DNA from 2 places in the Streptomyces sp. NPDC030991 genome. Region 1 is predicted to be linked to the other one. Evidence: riboswitches for the same ligand, from Rfam matches in the RefSeq annotation. Region 1 holds a riboswitch; the other holds the start of a gene.
The links. Region 1 has a riboswitch for S-adenosylmethionine ahead of ACZ45E_RS33510 (aminotransferase class V-fold PLP-dependent enzyme). Riboswitches for the same ligand answer to the same signal wherever they lie in the genome.

Region 1 (7,173 bases):
CCTGATCCGTACGATGCCGGGCTGGGAGATCAATCTCTGGGGCCACACGCTCGTCCTGGGTGTCTTCGTCCCGCTGATCATCTTCCCGCTGGTCCTGGTCGCGATCGCGGTCTACCCGTTCATCGAGTCCTGGGTCACCGGCGACAAGCGCGAGCACCACATCCTGGACCGCCCGCGCAACGTCCCGACGCGTACGGCCTTCGGTGCCGCGTGGATCTCCTGGTACTTCGTCCTGCTCGTCGGTGGTGGCAACGACCTCTGGGCCACGCACTTCCACCTGTCGATCAACGCGATCACCTGGTTCGTCCGGATCGGCTTCTTCGTCGTGCCGGTCCTGGTGTTCATCGCCACCAAGCGGATCTGCCTCGGCCTCCAGCGCCGCGACCGGGACAAGGTGCTGCACGGACGCGAGTCCGGCATCATCAAGCGCCTGCCGCACGGTGAGTTCATCGAGGTGCACGAGCCGCTCGGCCAGGAGGCGCTGCACACGCTCACGGCGCACGAGCAGTACAAGCCGGTCGAGCTCGGCCCGTCGGTCGACGAGAACGGTGTCGAGCGCAAGCAGTCGCGTCTGCAGAAGGCCCGCGCCAAGCTCTCGAAGGGCTTCTACGGGGAGAACAACCAGATCCCCAAGCCCACCGCAGAGGAGTACAAGGAGATCACCAGCGGCCACGGCCACCACTGATCTCTGAACTGTCCGCCACGGCAGGAGCCCTCGTCCAGGCACTGGACGGGGGCTCTTTGCCGTCCGCGGCGCTGGATAGGGTAGGGCTGCGCGGCCGCACGCCGCGCAGCCCTTTCTGACTTCACATGGAGCGGCCATGAGCGCTTTGCACCCCGCTGGAGGCGACACCGCGGCGGGTCGTTCCTGGCCCTCCGTCCTCAACGGCCTGCTGGACGGCCGTGACCAGAGCGCCGACGACACCGCGTGGGCGATGGACCGGATCATGCGGGGCGAGGCGACCGACGCGCAGATCGCCGGTTTCGTGGTGGCGCTGCGGGCCAAGGGCGAGACCGTGGAGGAGATCTCCGGTCTGGTACGCGCCATGTACGAGCACGCCAATGTGATCGAGGTGCCGGGGGAGACCGTCGACATCGTCGGCACCGGCGGCGACGGCGCCAAGACCGTCAACATCTCCACCATGTCCGCCATCGTGATCGCCGGCACCGGAGTGAAGGTCGTCAAGCACGGCAACCGCGCCGCCTCCTCGGCCTCCGGCGCCTCCGACGTGCTGGAGAAGCTCGGCGTCAATCTGGAGCTGGCGCCCGCCCGGGTCCCGCAGATCGCGGAGGAGGCGGGGATCACCTTCTGCTTCGCCGTGAAGTTCCACCCGGCGCTGCGGTACGCGGGCGCCGCCCGCGGCCAGCTCGGCATCCGGACCGTCTTCAACCTGCTGGGCCCGCTGACCAACCCGGCCCGCGTGCGCTCGCAGGCGGTCGGTGTGGCCGACGCGCGGATGGCGCCCGTTGTGGCCGGGGTCTTCGCCGAGCGCGGCAACTCCTCCCTGGTCTTCCGCGGCGACGACGGGCTCGACGAGCTGACCACCACCGCCACCTCCCGGGTCTGGGTCGTCCGCGACGGGGCCGTGCGCGAGGAGTCCTTCGACCCCCGGGACGTGGGCCTCGACCTGGTGCCCGTGGAGGCGCTGCGCGGCGCGGACGCCTCGTACAACGCGGAGGTGGCGCGGCGGCTGCTCGACGGGGAGCGCGGGCCCGTGCGGGACGCCGTGCTGCTGAACTCGGCCGCCGCGCTCGTGGCCGTCCGGCCGGGCACCGGGACGCTCGCCGAACAGCTCCGGGCCGGCATGGACCGCGCGGCCGAGTCGATCGACTCCGGCGCGGCGAAGGCGACCCTGGAGCGGTGGGTGGCGGCGACCAACCGCTGAGCGGTACGCGCGCGCGGGGCGCGGTCCGGCATGTCTCACAGAGCGGACTGCGCCCTTGCCGTATCGGGAAGATATGGCAGGATGCTTTTCAAGGTCATGAGTGACAGCGATCGAGGCCCCAGCCCGCTGTCCGGCAACCCTCCGTCCGTGGCGGGGTGCCCTGGGTGAAGACCAGGCCGCAAGCAGCAAGGCTTGTGGCAAGCGCGGACCCCTCGCGAACTCCTAGGGGTCCTGGGTCGTTTGAGGGAGCAGTCTCGTGAGCAAGCGAATGTGCTAGGGCCTGTCTGACAATTCCCGTCTGCCCTGCGACGCCTGCACGCACTCTCGCCGCACCGGGCACCAGGCCAAGTACGTCCAGTACGAGGCCTTGCACCCAGCACGCCGAGAGCACGCACCAGACGCCGCAGGGCCGCCCTTCGGGCGACGACGGGAATTATCAGACAGGCCCTAGGGCCGGGCGGCCCCTTCTTCACCATCTCCACCACCCTCCGTACGGCCGTGTCCGCGCCGTGCGTCGAGGTCGATTCCCGTACGCCGTAAGCCGGTCGACCGCTGCCGTACGGGCTCCTCACCGCCACTTCGCCTTGTCATGCCGGGAGACAGCCATGTCCGCTCAGACCACCGCCACCGCCACCGCCACCCCCGCCTCCGTCGAGTCCGCCGACCCGTCCTGTGGGGCCCCGCTGCCGGTGCTCGGCCGGGACGTGACCGTGCCGCTCGTCACCGGTGGCGAAGTGACGTACGCCGCGCTCGACTACGCCGCCAGCGCGCCCGCCCTGCAGCGCGTCTGGGACGACGTCGCCGCCTATGCCCCGTACTACGGCAGCGTGCACCGCGGCGCCGGATACCTCTCCCAGCTGTCGACCGACCTCTTCGAGAACTCCCGGACCACGGTCGCCGAGTTCCTCGACTGCCGCGAGGACGACCAGGTCGTCTTCACCCGGTCCACCACCGACTCGCTCAACCTGCTCGCCGCCGCGCTCCCCGCCGACTGCCAGGTCTTCGTCTTCGAGACCGAGCACCACGCGTCGTTGCTGCCCTGGCGCGACGCCCGCGTGACGTACCTGAACGCGCCGCGCACCCCCGGCGAGGCCGTCGCGACCCTGGAGCGGGCGCTCGCCGACCGCGACCCGCACGGGCCGGCGCTCGTCTGCGTCACCGGTGCCTCGAACGTCACCGGCGAGCTCTGGCCGGTGCGCGAACTGGCCGCCGCCGCGCACGCGCACGGCGCCCGGATCGTCCTCGACGCCGCCCAGCTCGCCCCCCACCACCCGGTCTCCGTCCAGGACCTCGACGTCGACTGGATCGCCTTCTCCGGGCACAAGCTGTACGCCCCGTTCGGAAGCGGTGTGCTCGCCGGCCGCGCCGACTGGCTGCGCGCGGCCGAGCCGTACCTGGCCGGTGGCGGCGCCTCCCGCAAGGTCGCGCGGCGCGCCGACGGCGGCGTGGACGTGGAGTGGCACGAGAGCGCCGCCCGGCACGAGGCCGGCTCACCGAACGTCATCGGCGTGTACTCCATCGCCTCCGCCTGCAAGGCGCTGACCGAGGCCGGCTTCGACCAGCTGGTCGCCCGTGAGCAGTACCTGATCCGCAAGGTGCGCGAAGGGCTCGCGGAGGTGCCCGAGGTGAAGGTGCTCTCCCTGTTCGGGGACGACGCCCCGCGCGTCGGCGTCCTCTCCTTCGTCGTCGAGGGCTGGAACTCCTCGCACTTCGCCGCCGCGCTCTCCGCCGAGTACGGCATCGGTGTGCGGGACGGCCTGTTCTGCGCCCACCCGCTCGTGCGGACGCTGCTCGGCTCCGACCCGGGCACCCAGGGCGAGTGCGGGGCGCCGGAGACGGCGCCGGGCGAGAAGTCGCTGAACGCCATCCGGGTCAGCTTCGGCGCCGGGACGCCGGACGAGCACGTGGAGCGGTTCGTGGGCGCGGTGAAGGCGCTGGTGCGCGACGGCGCCGCGTGGACCTACCGCACGGAAGAGGGCCGCTGCGTCCCGGCCCGCTAGGGGCGCGGGGAACTGCGCGACCAGCCACGACGACGAAAGCCGCAGACGCGTCTGCTCGCTGCATGAGCAGACGCGTCCGCGGCTTTTCCATGGCTGAGCGCGCCCACGCGGCGGAGCCGCAGATCGCTACAGTCCCGCGCCCCTGGGCGGCGCTAGCTGTCGAGCCCGATCGAAAAAGCGGCCTCAAGGTCATGTTGCGAATACGTGCGGAACGCCACATGCGTGTCCGTCGCCTCGACGCCCTGGATCTTGCTGATCTTCCCGGGAATGACGTCGGCCAGATCGTCATGCCGGGCCACCCGGACCATGGCGATCAAGTCGTACGTGCCGGTGACGGAGAAGACCTCGCTGACGCTGTCGAGCGCCGCGATCGACTCCGCGATCTCGGGGATCCGGTCCACGCTGGTCTTGATGAGCACGATCGCGGTGATCACGGCTGGCTGTCTCCCTCGGTGGCCGTGGCTGGGGCTGCTCTCACCTTAGCCCGGGCCCTGTACCTCACCCACGCGTAGAGGAACCCGACGGAGAAGCCGATCAGGTGGGCGAGGTAGGCGACGCCCGGCCCCTGGCTGTCCTGCCCCGCCGCCGCCCACTGGAGCGCCACCCAGAACGGCAGCACCACCCACGCGGGGAAGCGCAGCGGAAGGAAGAGCAGGAACGGGAAGACGCTCGTCACGCGCGCGTCGGGGAACAGGTAGAGGAAGGCGCCGAGCACCGCCGAGATCGCCCCCGAGGCACCGACCAGCGTCTGCTCGGAGCCGGCGTGGGCGGCCGCGTAGCCGAGCAGTGCCAGGTAGCCGCTGATCAGATAGAAGAGCGCATACGGCAGATGCCCCATGCGTTCTTCGACCATCGCCCCGAAGACGTAGAGGAAGAGCATGTTGCCGAGCAGATGCACCCAGCTGCCGTGCACGAACAGGGCTGTGGCCGGGGTGAGGGCGGCGCGGGGTGATCCGGTGAAGAGTTCGGCGGGCAGTACACCCCACCGCTCGAAGTAGGCACTCTGCGCGGTGAGGAGATGGTCGCCCATGCCGTAGGACGGGTTGAGCCCCGAGGAGGGGGAGAGCACGAAGGTCACGCAGCAGACGGCGATGATTCCGTACGTGACCGGAGCCGGATGCCCTCTGAGGAATGCGGTCACTCTGCCGATCGCGGCGCGTCCGTTGCCGATCATGAGAGAGAGCATGACGCAAGGCGGGGAGCGGGCGGTGTACGGCAGGCCGTAGGGTTACGGGCAATAAAGCACGCACCACGCACCACGGAAAAGCGCATACGCCGAGGCCCGTGCGCGAAGGAAGAGGCGACAGTCCGATGCCGGTTCCCCTGCCGACCGCCACCACCCGCTGGCGCTGCACGCTCTGCGGCAATCTCACGCGCTTCGACGTGACCCGCTCCTCGAAGGTCGTCGAGTACCTGCACCTCGACCTCGCCGGTGAGCCGAACGTCGAGGAACGCGAGGTGGTCAGTGAGACCATCGAGTCGGTGCGCTGCCGTTGGTGCAACGCGGTGGATCAGGTGGAACTGGTGGACAGGCCGGGCGCCGACTCCTGAGGGAGCGGCCCCACAGCGACATTGGGGTGTCGGATGGTGGAGAGCACAGGCGGGGAGGCCGCAGCCGCTGAGCAGGCCGCCGCCGAGGTGCTCGACCGGCCGCTGCCCGAAGGCGTACGGCGGCGGGTCGTGCAGATCGTCTCGGACGGCTTCGGCGGTCTGACCGTCGGCGAACTGCCGCCTCAGTTGCGGCAGTATGCGCGCTTCACCCCGACACGTCGGGTGAAGTTCGCCGGCAACGCGATGGCCGCGGCCGTGGAGAACGAGACGCTGTTCCGGCAGCGGATCGCCGACCGGTTCCGGGAGACGCAGCCCGAGCTGTGCGGCGCGCTCGACGCCGGTTCGCCGCCACCCGCAGCGGACCCGCTGGACGTGGCCGCCGCCGCGTACGTGCTGCGCCCCGTGGGCTGGGTGAAGCTGGTCGCCGCCGCCGGTGAGGAGGCCCAGCGCGCCGACGCCGAGCGGGCCGACGAGGAGACCCGCGCCGAGCTGCAGTCGCTGCGCGACCGGCTCGCCGAGGCGCAGGCCCACACCAAGACCGAGACGGAGCGGCTCCGCGTTGAGCTGGACACCGCCCGGCGCGAGGCCGACGCCGTGCACCGCAAGCTGCGGGCGGCCCTCAGCGACGTGAAGCGCGGCGAGGCCGCCGTGCGCAAGGCGCAGGCCGAGGCCGAGGCGGTGCGGGCCGAGGGGCAGGCCCAGGTGTCCGCGGCGGAGAGCGAGACCCGGCGGCTCAAGGCGCGGCTCGGCGAGGCCGAGGCGACCCTGGAGGCGTCACGCAGGGCGGCCCGCGAAGGGCGCAGCGTCGAGGACATGCGTGTGCGGCTGCTGCTCGACACGGTCCTGGAGGCCGCTCAGGGGCTGCGCAGGGAGCTGGCGTTGCCGCCCCTGTCCGCGCGGCCCGCCGACTCCGTGGACGCCGTGGAGCCGGGCCGGATGACGCCCAAGGACATCGCGGCGCGCGCTCTGCACGAGCATGATCCGGCCATTCTCGATCAGTTGCTCGCGCTGCCGCAGGCCCACCTCGTGGTCGACGGTTACAACGTGACCAAGACCGGGTATCCCACGATGCCGCTGGAGAAGCAGCGGCTGCGGCTGCTCGGCTCCCTCTCCCAGCTCGCCGCGCAGACCGGGGCCGAGGTGACCTGTGTCTTCGACGGGGCCGAGCTGGCCGCGCCGGTGCTGCTCGCGCCGCCGCGCGGCGTGCGGGTGCTGTTCTCCAAGGCCGGCGTCACCGCTGATGAATTGATTCGCCAGCTGGTGCGCGCCGAGCCGCCAGGCCGGCCGGTGATCGTCGTGTCGACCGACCGCGAGGTCGCCGACGGCGTCGCGAAGGCGGGGGCGCGCCCGGTCGCCTCGGTCATGCTCCTGAAGCGGCTCTCGCACGGTTGATGCCACCTGCGGCACATAGGGCGCGTCTGCAACAACAGTCGTATATGCCCGAATTGGCGAAACCTTCACGCAACGTAGCGTCAAACGAGCATTACCGCACGTGAGTTGTGTGCAAAGAATGCAGTGGGTGACCGAGATTTTTCTCGCCAGGATTTGAACTGATCACAAGAACATCACTAGGGTCAGGCCTCGAACCTCCGCTCGGGTGATCACTCACATGAGGTGTGTGACGGTGGAGGGGAACCGCCCACCGGGTGTTCGTGGGCGGCTGAAGGAAGAAGGAGCTCGCCTTCGTGGCGTCCCACCGTCGACCCAAGCAGCCGAGCCGCACCCGTGTGACCGTG
Region 2 (7,173 bases), on a different contig from region 1:
ACGGCGTGTGCGAGAAGTGCCCGATGCGCAGATCGTCGCGGAGCTCGCGCAGCATGCCGGGGACCAGCGTCAGGTGGTAGTCCTGCACGACGACGGTGGCGCCGGGCGCGGCCTCCTCGGCGAGGGCCTCGGCGAAGGCCCGGTTGTACGCCTCGTAGGAGGCCCACTGGCGGCGGAACTCCGGACCGAACGACGGCTCCAGAGGCGTCTGGTAGAGCATGTGGTGCACGAACCACAGCACCGAGTTCGCGATGCCGTTGTACGCGTCCGTGTGCACGGCCGCGTCGATGTCCAGCATCCGCACGCCGGGCTCGCTGACGCCGCGCCGTACGGCCTCCCGGTCGTCGTCGGTGAGCGCCGCGCACACCCAGAGTTTGTCGTCGACGACGCTGAGGGCGGAGACCAGTCCGCCGCCGCCGCGTTTCGTCTCGACGGCGCCGTCGTCACCCTCCCCGACGACGTACGAGACGGGGCCGCGGTTGGACGCGACGAGAACCTCAGCAGCACCTTGCGTGGAAGCCATACGGGCACGCTAGCCCGGCTCGCCCCTGTTCAAACGTACGGCCGGATTCCGTCAGGAGTCCGGCCGTACGTGTCACCCGCGGTGAAGGTCAGTCCCGGCGGCTGCGGACCGCCGCGAGGGCCAGCGCGCCGAGCCCGCACAGGGAGAGGGCGAGCCCGCCGTACAGGAGCGCCGACGACCGGCCGGAGCCCGTCTCGGCGAGCGCGGGGCCGTGGTGCGGCCGCGCGTGCGGCTGTGCCGGGGCGGGCCGGGCCTGCTGGCGGCGGGGGACGATGACCGCGGTGCACGGGTCGTCGCCGCCCCCGCGGGTCCGCTGCGGGCAGCTGGTCCTCGGCACGTCACCGGAGACCGGGACGACGAGGGCCTTGCCGGGCGCGCAGGAGACCCGCAGCTTCCACGTGATGACGACTTTCCCGTGGGCCGGGACGTCGCCGGCCCAGTGGAAGGCCGAGCCCTTTCTGGTGATGGTGCCGCGCGTCGCGGCCGGGGTGCCGACGGCGCCCTTCGCGGGCCAGTGGATCCGCGCGTCCCTGCGGGGGTGGGCGCTCGTGTTGCGCAGGGTGATGGTGTCGCTGATCCGGGCGCACGGGCGCGGGGTCGTGGTGGAGGGCCGCTCGACGATGTCCAGCGGCGGGACGGGCCCGCGCTGCTTCTTGACGACGGGCGCCGTCCCGCAGTGCGGGTCGCTCGAATCGTCCGCGCAGTTGGTGCGCGGGGTGTCGGCGACGACGTGGTTGGTGAGTCTGCCGTCGCCGCGGAGCGGGTCGTGGAGCGTGACGCTGTAGGTGATCTTCGCGGTCCTGCCCGCGGGCACGTCACCGCGCCAGTTCAGCTTCGGCGCGTCGTAGGTGACGTGGCCCAGGGTGGCCCTGGCGTCGCCGTCGTAGGTGGCGTCGTCCAGTACGTCGCTCAGGTCGTCGCTGAGCTTCGCGCCCGGGTAGTCGACCTCGCCGATGTTCTTGGCGGTGATCGTGTACGTCACCTTGCCGCCCGGCGGGACCTTCTTCGGTGTGGCGCTCTTCCTGACCTCCAGGTCGGGGACCGGCACGGAGAAGGCGAGCGCCGAGGGCACGTAGGTGTCGCCCTTGGTACGGAACGTCAGCCGGGCCGACGTGGAGCCCGGCGGCAGCGCGGCCGACGGGATGACGGCCTGCTTGGCGTCGATGCTGAAGTTGTTGTGGTCGTCCGGGTCGAGGGCGCCGTCGGCGTGGCTGTCGAAGAAGTTGCCGGTGCCTCCGCCGTCCGGGTCGCCGATCTGCCGGCCGTTGACCAGGAACTGGTCGCCCGCCACGTTCGCGTCGCCCTCGTACGCCGTGACACCGGCGCGTACGTCACCGCCGCCGGCCCGGTAGAAGTCGTCGATGGAGATGGTGGTGTCCGGGTCCTTGGACTGCTGGACGACGTGGCCGCCGTACACGTAGACGTTGCGGCGGGTGGGCGCGTACTCGCTGTTCGGGCCGGAGTACTTGTAGACGAGGGTCAGCGACCAGCCGCCGACGCAGCCCTTGCCGGTGGGGGCCCACACGTCGCCGACGGCGACGGGCACCTCGACGCCGGTGGGGACGCCGGAGAAGAGCGAGGTGATGTCGGACTCGGCGGTGTAGTAGTGCGGGCCGCCGGCCCCGGCCGGGGTGCGTACCGCGTCGCGCACGGCGACCGGGGACTCGGCGCCGCCGGCCACCCGCACCACGGGCCGCTCGGTGAGCGGGTCGCCGGGCGGCGAGGTGGCGGGGCCCGCGGTGTCGCAGCGCTTGATCTGGTTGCGGCCGAGCTTGTACGTGCCGTCGTTGCCGCCCCAGAAGAGGCGGGCGTACGCGACCGTGGCGCCGGGCGGGATCGTCACCTTGCCGGTGGAGGAGTTCAGGACCGTCGAGCCGAACCCGGCCGTGTCCGCGTACTCCATGGCGAACTGGTTGTTGTTCTCCGCGGTCTGTCCGGACTGCGCGTTCGCGCAGCGCGTCGCGGCGTCCTGGGGCGTGGCGGGGCAGCGCAGCACGGTGTTGCCGAAGGTGAGGAAGTCGCCGTAGAGGGCTTCCTCGTAGCGCTTGGCGAAGGGTTCGACGACGACGGCGGAGGCGGGGGTGGCCGCGGCGACGAGGGTCGCGGCGGCTGTCGCTGTCGCGGCGAGCGCCGCCCAGCCCTTGAGGTGTCCGAGCCACATAGGGGGCAATCTAGGCAGAAATAATGATTACCTCCTGATTACGCCACGCGACGCTCCGCATACTCACTGATCTCGGTCATCGGCGGCCGCTCCGCCGTGTCCACCGTGTACGTCCTCGGCGCGAAACCGTCCTCGCCCCGCTCGAACTGGGTGAGCACCGGCCGCACCAGATGCCCGCGGGCCAGCCGCAGCTGCGCCGTGCGGTAGATCGCCGCGGCCATCCGGCCGAGCGCCTGCCCGTCCTGGTGCCGGTGCTTGCGCACCCCCACGTCGACCTGGGCCAGCGCGTCCAGACCCACGGTGTGCAGCGCGTCGACGAGCAGCCCGAGCTCGACGCCGTACCCGACGGGGAACGGCAGCTGTTCGAGGAGCGACCTGCGCGCCGCGTACTCGCCGCCCAGCGGCTGGACGAACCCGGCGAGCCGGGGCCAGTGCATGTTGAGGATCGGGCGGGCCATCAGCTCCGTGACCCGGCCGCCCTGACCGGCGGCGTCGCCCAGCGGCCGGTCGTACATGGCCTTCACGAAGCTCACGTCCGGGTCGGTGAGCAGCGGGCCGACGATCCCGGTGACGAAGTCCGCCGAGAACTCCCGCAGGTCCGCGTCGACGAAGCACACGATGTCGCCCGAGGTGACGAAGAGCGAACGCCACAGCACCTCGCCCTTGCCGGGCAGGGCCGGGATGCGTGGCAGGACCGTGTCCCGGTGCACCACACGGGCCCCGGCCGCCGCGGCCACCTCGGCGGTGCGGTCGGTGGAGCCGGAGTCCAGGACCACCAGTTCGTCGACGAGCGGCGCGGCCGCGGTCATCAGCTCGCGCCGGATCACCGAGACGATCTCGCCGACCGTCCTCTCCTCGTCGAGCGCGGGCAGGACGACGCTGACCCGCTGTCCCGACGCGCGTTTAGCGGCGGCCAGCTGGGGCCGCGGGCGGTCGGTCACGGACCAGGAACGCCTGCTCAGCCAGGTCTCGACCTCTTCGAGCACGGTCAGAGTCCTTCCCAATGTGATCCATCTCGCGGTTCGGACGACTATCTCAAGGGTCCGGGCCTTCGGTTACAGTCTTGAACAAGGCGGGTGACCATCGCATGTCGGGGTCGCCGCCCCACACAACCGAATACCGCTCATCCAGAGGGGCAGAGGGATACGGCCCGTTGAAGCCCCGGCAACCCTCCAGCCGGTCTCGTCGCGCAGATTGCAGTGCGCCCGCGAGGCTCCCGGCTCGGGAAGGTGCCAAATCCGTCTCGTGGCGAGATGCGCCGCGAGGAAGATGAGGAGAAAGGGCCTCGCCTCTCATGGCTGTACAGACTGTCGCCACCACCGACGCCACCCCGGGCACCTCCGCGAAGACCGTCGATCTGGGCCCCGCGTCCGGCCTCTCCTGCCGCGAGTGCGGCACCAGGTTCGAGCTCGGGCCGATCTTCGCCTGCGTCGAGTGTTTCGGGCCTCTGGAAGTCGCGTACGACCTGCCCGTCGGCGACCCCGAGGCGCTTCGCAAGCAGATCGAGGCGGGCCCGGCCAACATCTGGCGCTACGCCCCCCTCCTGCCCGTCCCGGCCGACGTCGCCGAGAAGCCGAACCTGAACCCCGGCTGGACCAAGCTCGTCAAGGCCGACAACCTCGCCCGTGAACTCGGTGTCGAGCAGGGCAAGTTGTTCGTCAAGGACGACTCCGGCAACCCCACGCACTCCTTCAAGGACCGCGTCGTCGCGCAGGCCATCGAGGCCGCGCGCGCCTTCGGCTTCACCACTCTCTCCTGCTCCTCGACGGGCAACCTGGCCGGCGCCGTGGGCGCCGCCGCCGCCCGCGCGGGCTTCCGCTCCTGCGTCTTCATCCCGCACGACCTGGAGCAGGGCAAGGTCGTGATGGCCGGTGTCTACGGCGGTGACCTCGTCGCCATCGAGGGCAACTACGACGACGTGAACCGCTTCTGCTCCGAGCTCATCGGCGACCCGCTGGGCGAGGGCTGGGGCTTCGTCAACGTCAACCTGCGCCCGTACTACGGCGAAGGCTCCAAGACCCTCGCCTACGAGATCTGCGAGCAGCTCGGCTGGCGCCTCCCGGACCAGCTGGTCATCCCGATCGCGTCCGGCTCGCAGTTCACGAAGATCGACAAGGGTCTCCAGGAGCTGATCAAGCTCGGGCTCGTCGAGGACAAGCCGTACAAGCTGTTCGGCGCCCAGGCGGAGGGCTGCTCGCCGGTCTCGGTCGCGTACAAGGCGGGCACGGACGTGGTGCGCCCGCAGAAGCCGGACACCATCGCCAAGTCGCTCGCCATCGGCAACCCGGCCGACGGCCCGTACGTCCTGGACATCGCGCGCCGCACCGGCGGCGCGGTGGAGGACGTGAACGACGAGCAGGTCGTCGACGCGATCAGGCTGCTCGCGCAGACGGAGGGCATCTTCGCGGAGACGGCGGGCGGTGTGACGCTGGGCGTCACCAAGAAGCTCATCGAGGCGGGCCTCATCGACCCGTCCCTGACGACGGTCGTCCTGAACACGGGCGACGGTCTGAAGACGCTGGACGCCGTCGCCGAGACCTCCCAGGCGACGGCGACGATCCGGCCGAGCCTGGAGGCGTTCCGCGCCGCAGGGCTCGACCACTGAGCCCGATCCGAACCCGTAGCCCCGCGAACCTGTAGCACCGGGAGTCACCCAGCCATGAGCGTCAACGTCCGCATCCCCACCATTCTCCGTACCTACACCGGCGGGCAGGCCGAGGTCGCCGCCGAGGGCGCCACGCTCGGCGATGTCATCGCCGACCTGGAGAAGAACCACACCGGGATCGCCGCCCGCGTCCTCGACGACCAGGGCAAGCTGCGCCGCTTCGTCAATGTCTACGTCAATGACGACGACGTCCGCTTCGAGCAGGGCCTGGAGACGGCGACGCCGGACGGCGCCGGCGTTTCGATCATTCCCGCCGTCGCCGGCGGCTGATCTTCCCTGCTCTACCCAGAGTCACTCTGATTGCCCCCTCCGCGAGAGAAGCGGAGGGGGCAATTCTGCATGGTTGAGCGCGGTACAGTTGGGAAAGCTGATTCGTTCCCGTCCGTGGTGCATGACGGGCGCATATGAGTTCTCGGTCGAGACGCGACAAGAAGCAGCCAAAGTACCCAGCCCTTTCGGGCTCTTTACGGCATTTACCCGGCCCGACTTGCCCCGGGTTCCGGTGAATCGGCCCGGTTACCCCGATCGCGCGTGCCCAGAATTCTCGTCCGATTGACCTGTTGCAGACGGCAGTTGGGCAGATACATTCAGCCGCGGTCGACGCGTTCCGGCGCACACCCCAACACATTCGGGGGGGTGAGGTCTGACCCGGATCCGCGAAGTGCGGGTCTGTGCAAGGGCCAGTAATAGGGGAGTTAGGCATGGCTCAGGGCACCGTCAAGTGGTTCAACGCGGAGAAGGGGTACGGCTTCATCGCGGTCGACGGTGGTGCGGATGTATTCGTCCACTACAGCGCGATTCAGATGGACGGCTACCGCACCCTCGAAGAGGGTCAGCGAGTGGAATTCGAGATCTCGCAGGGCCAGAAGGGGCCGCAGGCCGACATGGTCCGCCTGGCCGCCGCCGGCTGAAGCGCGTCGCGACTGACCGCAGGCTTCGTACGAGTCGAAGGGTCCGTGCCCCCATCCGGGGGCCCGGGCCCTTCGTGCTGCGCGCGCCCCTCGCGAATCTGTGGTAGCCGCTTGCACTCGCATGGGTCGAGTGCTAATCATTGGCTTAGCACTCTCCAGGTGAGAGTGACAGAACTTGGATCGGGTCGGTGAGGTCCGGGAGCCTGGTGGGGCAAGGAACCACAAGGCTCGGGGGCCGTCCGTCGCGGGCACCAGCACGGTCCGTTTGCTTGCTTTTCCACCCCGTCCGGGAGGACCACTTCACATGGCCAAGATCATCGCGTTCGACGAGGAGGCACGGCGCGGCCTCGAGCGCGGCATGAACCAGCTCGCCGACGCCGTCAAGGTGACCCTGGGCCCCAAGGGTCGCAACGTCGTCCTCGAGAAGAAGTGGGGCGCCCCCACGATCACCAACGATGGTGTCTCCATCGCCAAGGAGATCGAGCTCGAGGACCCGTACGAGAAGATCGGCGCCGAGCTGGTCAAGGAGGTCGCGAAGAAGACGGACGACGTCGCCGGTGACGGCACGACGACCGCGACCGTCCTGGCCCAGGCCCTGGTGCGCGAGGGTCTGCGCAACGTGGCCGCCGGTGCCAACCCGATGGCCCTCAAGCGTGGCATCGAGAAGGCCGTCGAGGCCGTCTCCGCCGCCCTCCTCGAGCAGGCCAAGGACGTGGAGACCAAGGAGCAGATCGCTTCGACGGCCTCCATCTCCGCCGCCGACACCCAGATCGGCGAGCTCATCGCCGAGGCCATGGACAAGGTCGGCAAGGAAGGCGTCATCACCGTCGAGGAGTCCCAGACCTTCGGTCTGGAGCTCGAGCTCACCGAGGGTATGCGCTTCGACAAGGGCTACATCTCGGCGTACTTCGCC

Region 2: linked by a shared signal. The riboswitch ahead of thrC (threonine synthase) and the one ahead of ACZ45E_RS33510 (aminotransferase class V-fold PLP-dependent enzyme) in region 1 are both predicted to bind S-adenosylmethionine.

What each region holds. Positions count from the first base shown of each region.
Region 1 is NZ_JBVIFR010000024.1:110,215-117,387, reverse strand. It holds gene qcrB (cytochrome bc1 complex cytochrome b subunit) at 1-685, shown strand, start outside; gene trpD (anthranilate phosphoribosyltransferase) at 822-1,886, shown strand; SAM riboswitch class IV at 1,979-2,096, shown strand; gene ACZ45E_RS33510 (aminotransferase class V-fold PLP-dependent enzyme) at 2,492-3,886, shown strand; gene ACZ45E_RS33505 (Lrp/AsnC family transcriptional regulator) at 4,039-4,320, opposite strand; gene ACZ45E_RS33500 (rhomboid family intramembrane serine protease) at 4,317-5,060, opposite strand; gene ACZ45E_RS33495 (hypothetical protein) at 5,198-5,437, shown strand; gene ACZ45E_RS33490 (NYN domain-containing protein) at 5,471-6,829, shown strand; gene ACZ45E_RS33485 (C40 family peptidase) at 7,123-7,173, shown strand, end outside.
Region 2 is NZ_JBVIFR010000022.1:106,176-113,348, forward strand. It holds gene ACZ45E_RS32195 (alpha,alpha-trehalose-phosphate synthase (UDP-forming)) at 1-523, opposite strand, end outside; gene ACZ45E_RS32200 (DUF7927 domain-containing protein) at 612-2,684, opposite strand; gene ACZ45E_RS32205 (glucosyl-3-phosphoglycerate synthase) at 2,723-3,670, opposite strand; SAM riboswitch class I at 3,805-3,960, shown strand; gene thrC (threonine synthase) at 3,979-5,289, shown strand; gene ACZ45E_RS32215 (ubiquitin-like small modifier protein 1) at 5,344-5,619, shown strand; gene ACZ45E_RS32220 (cold-shock protein) at 6,051-6,260, shown strand; gene groL (chaperonin GroEL) at 6,565-7,173, shown strand, end outside.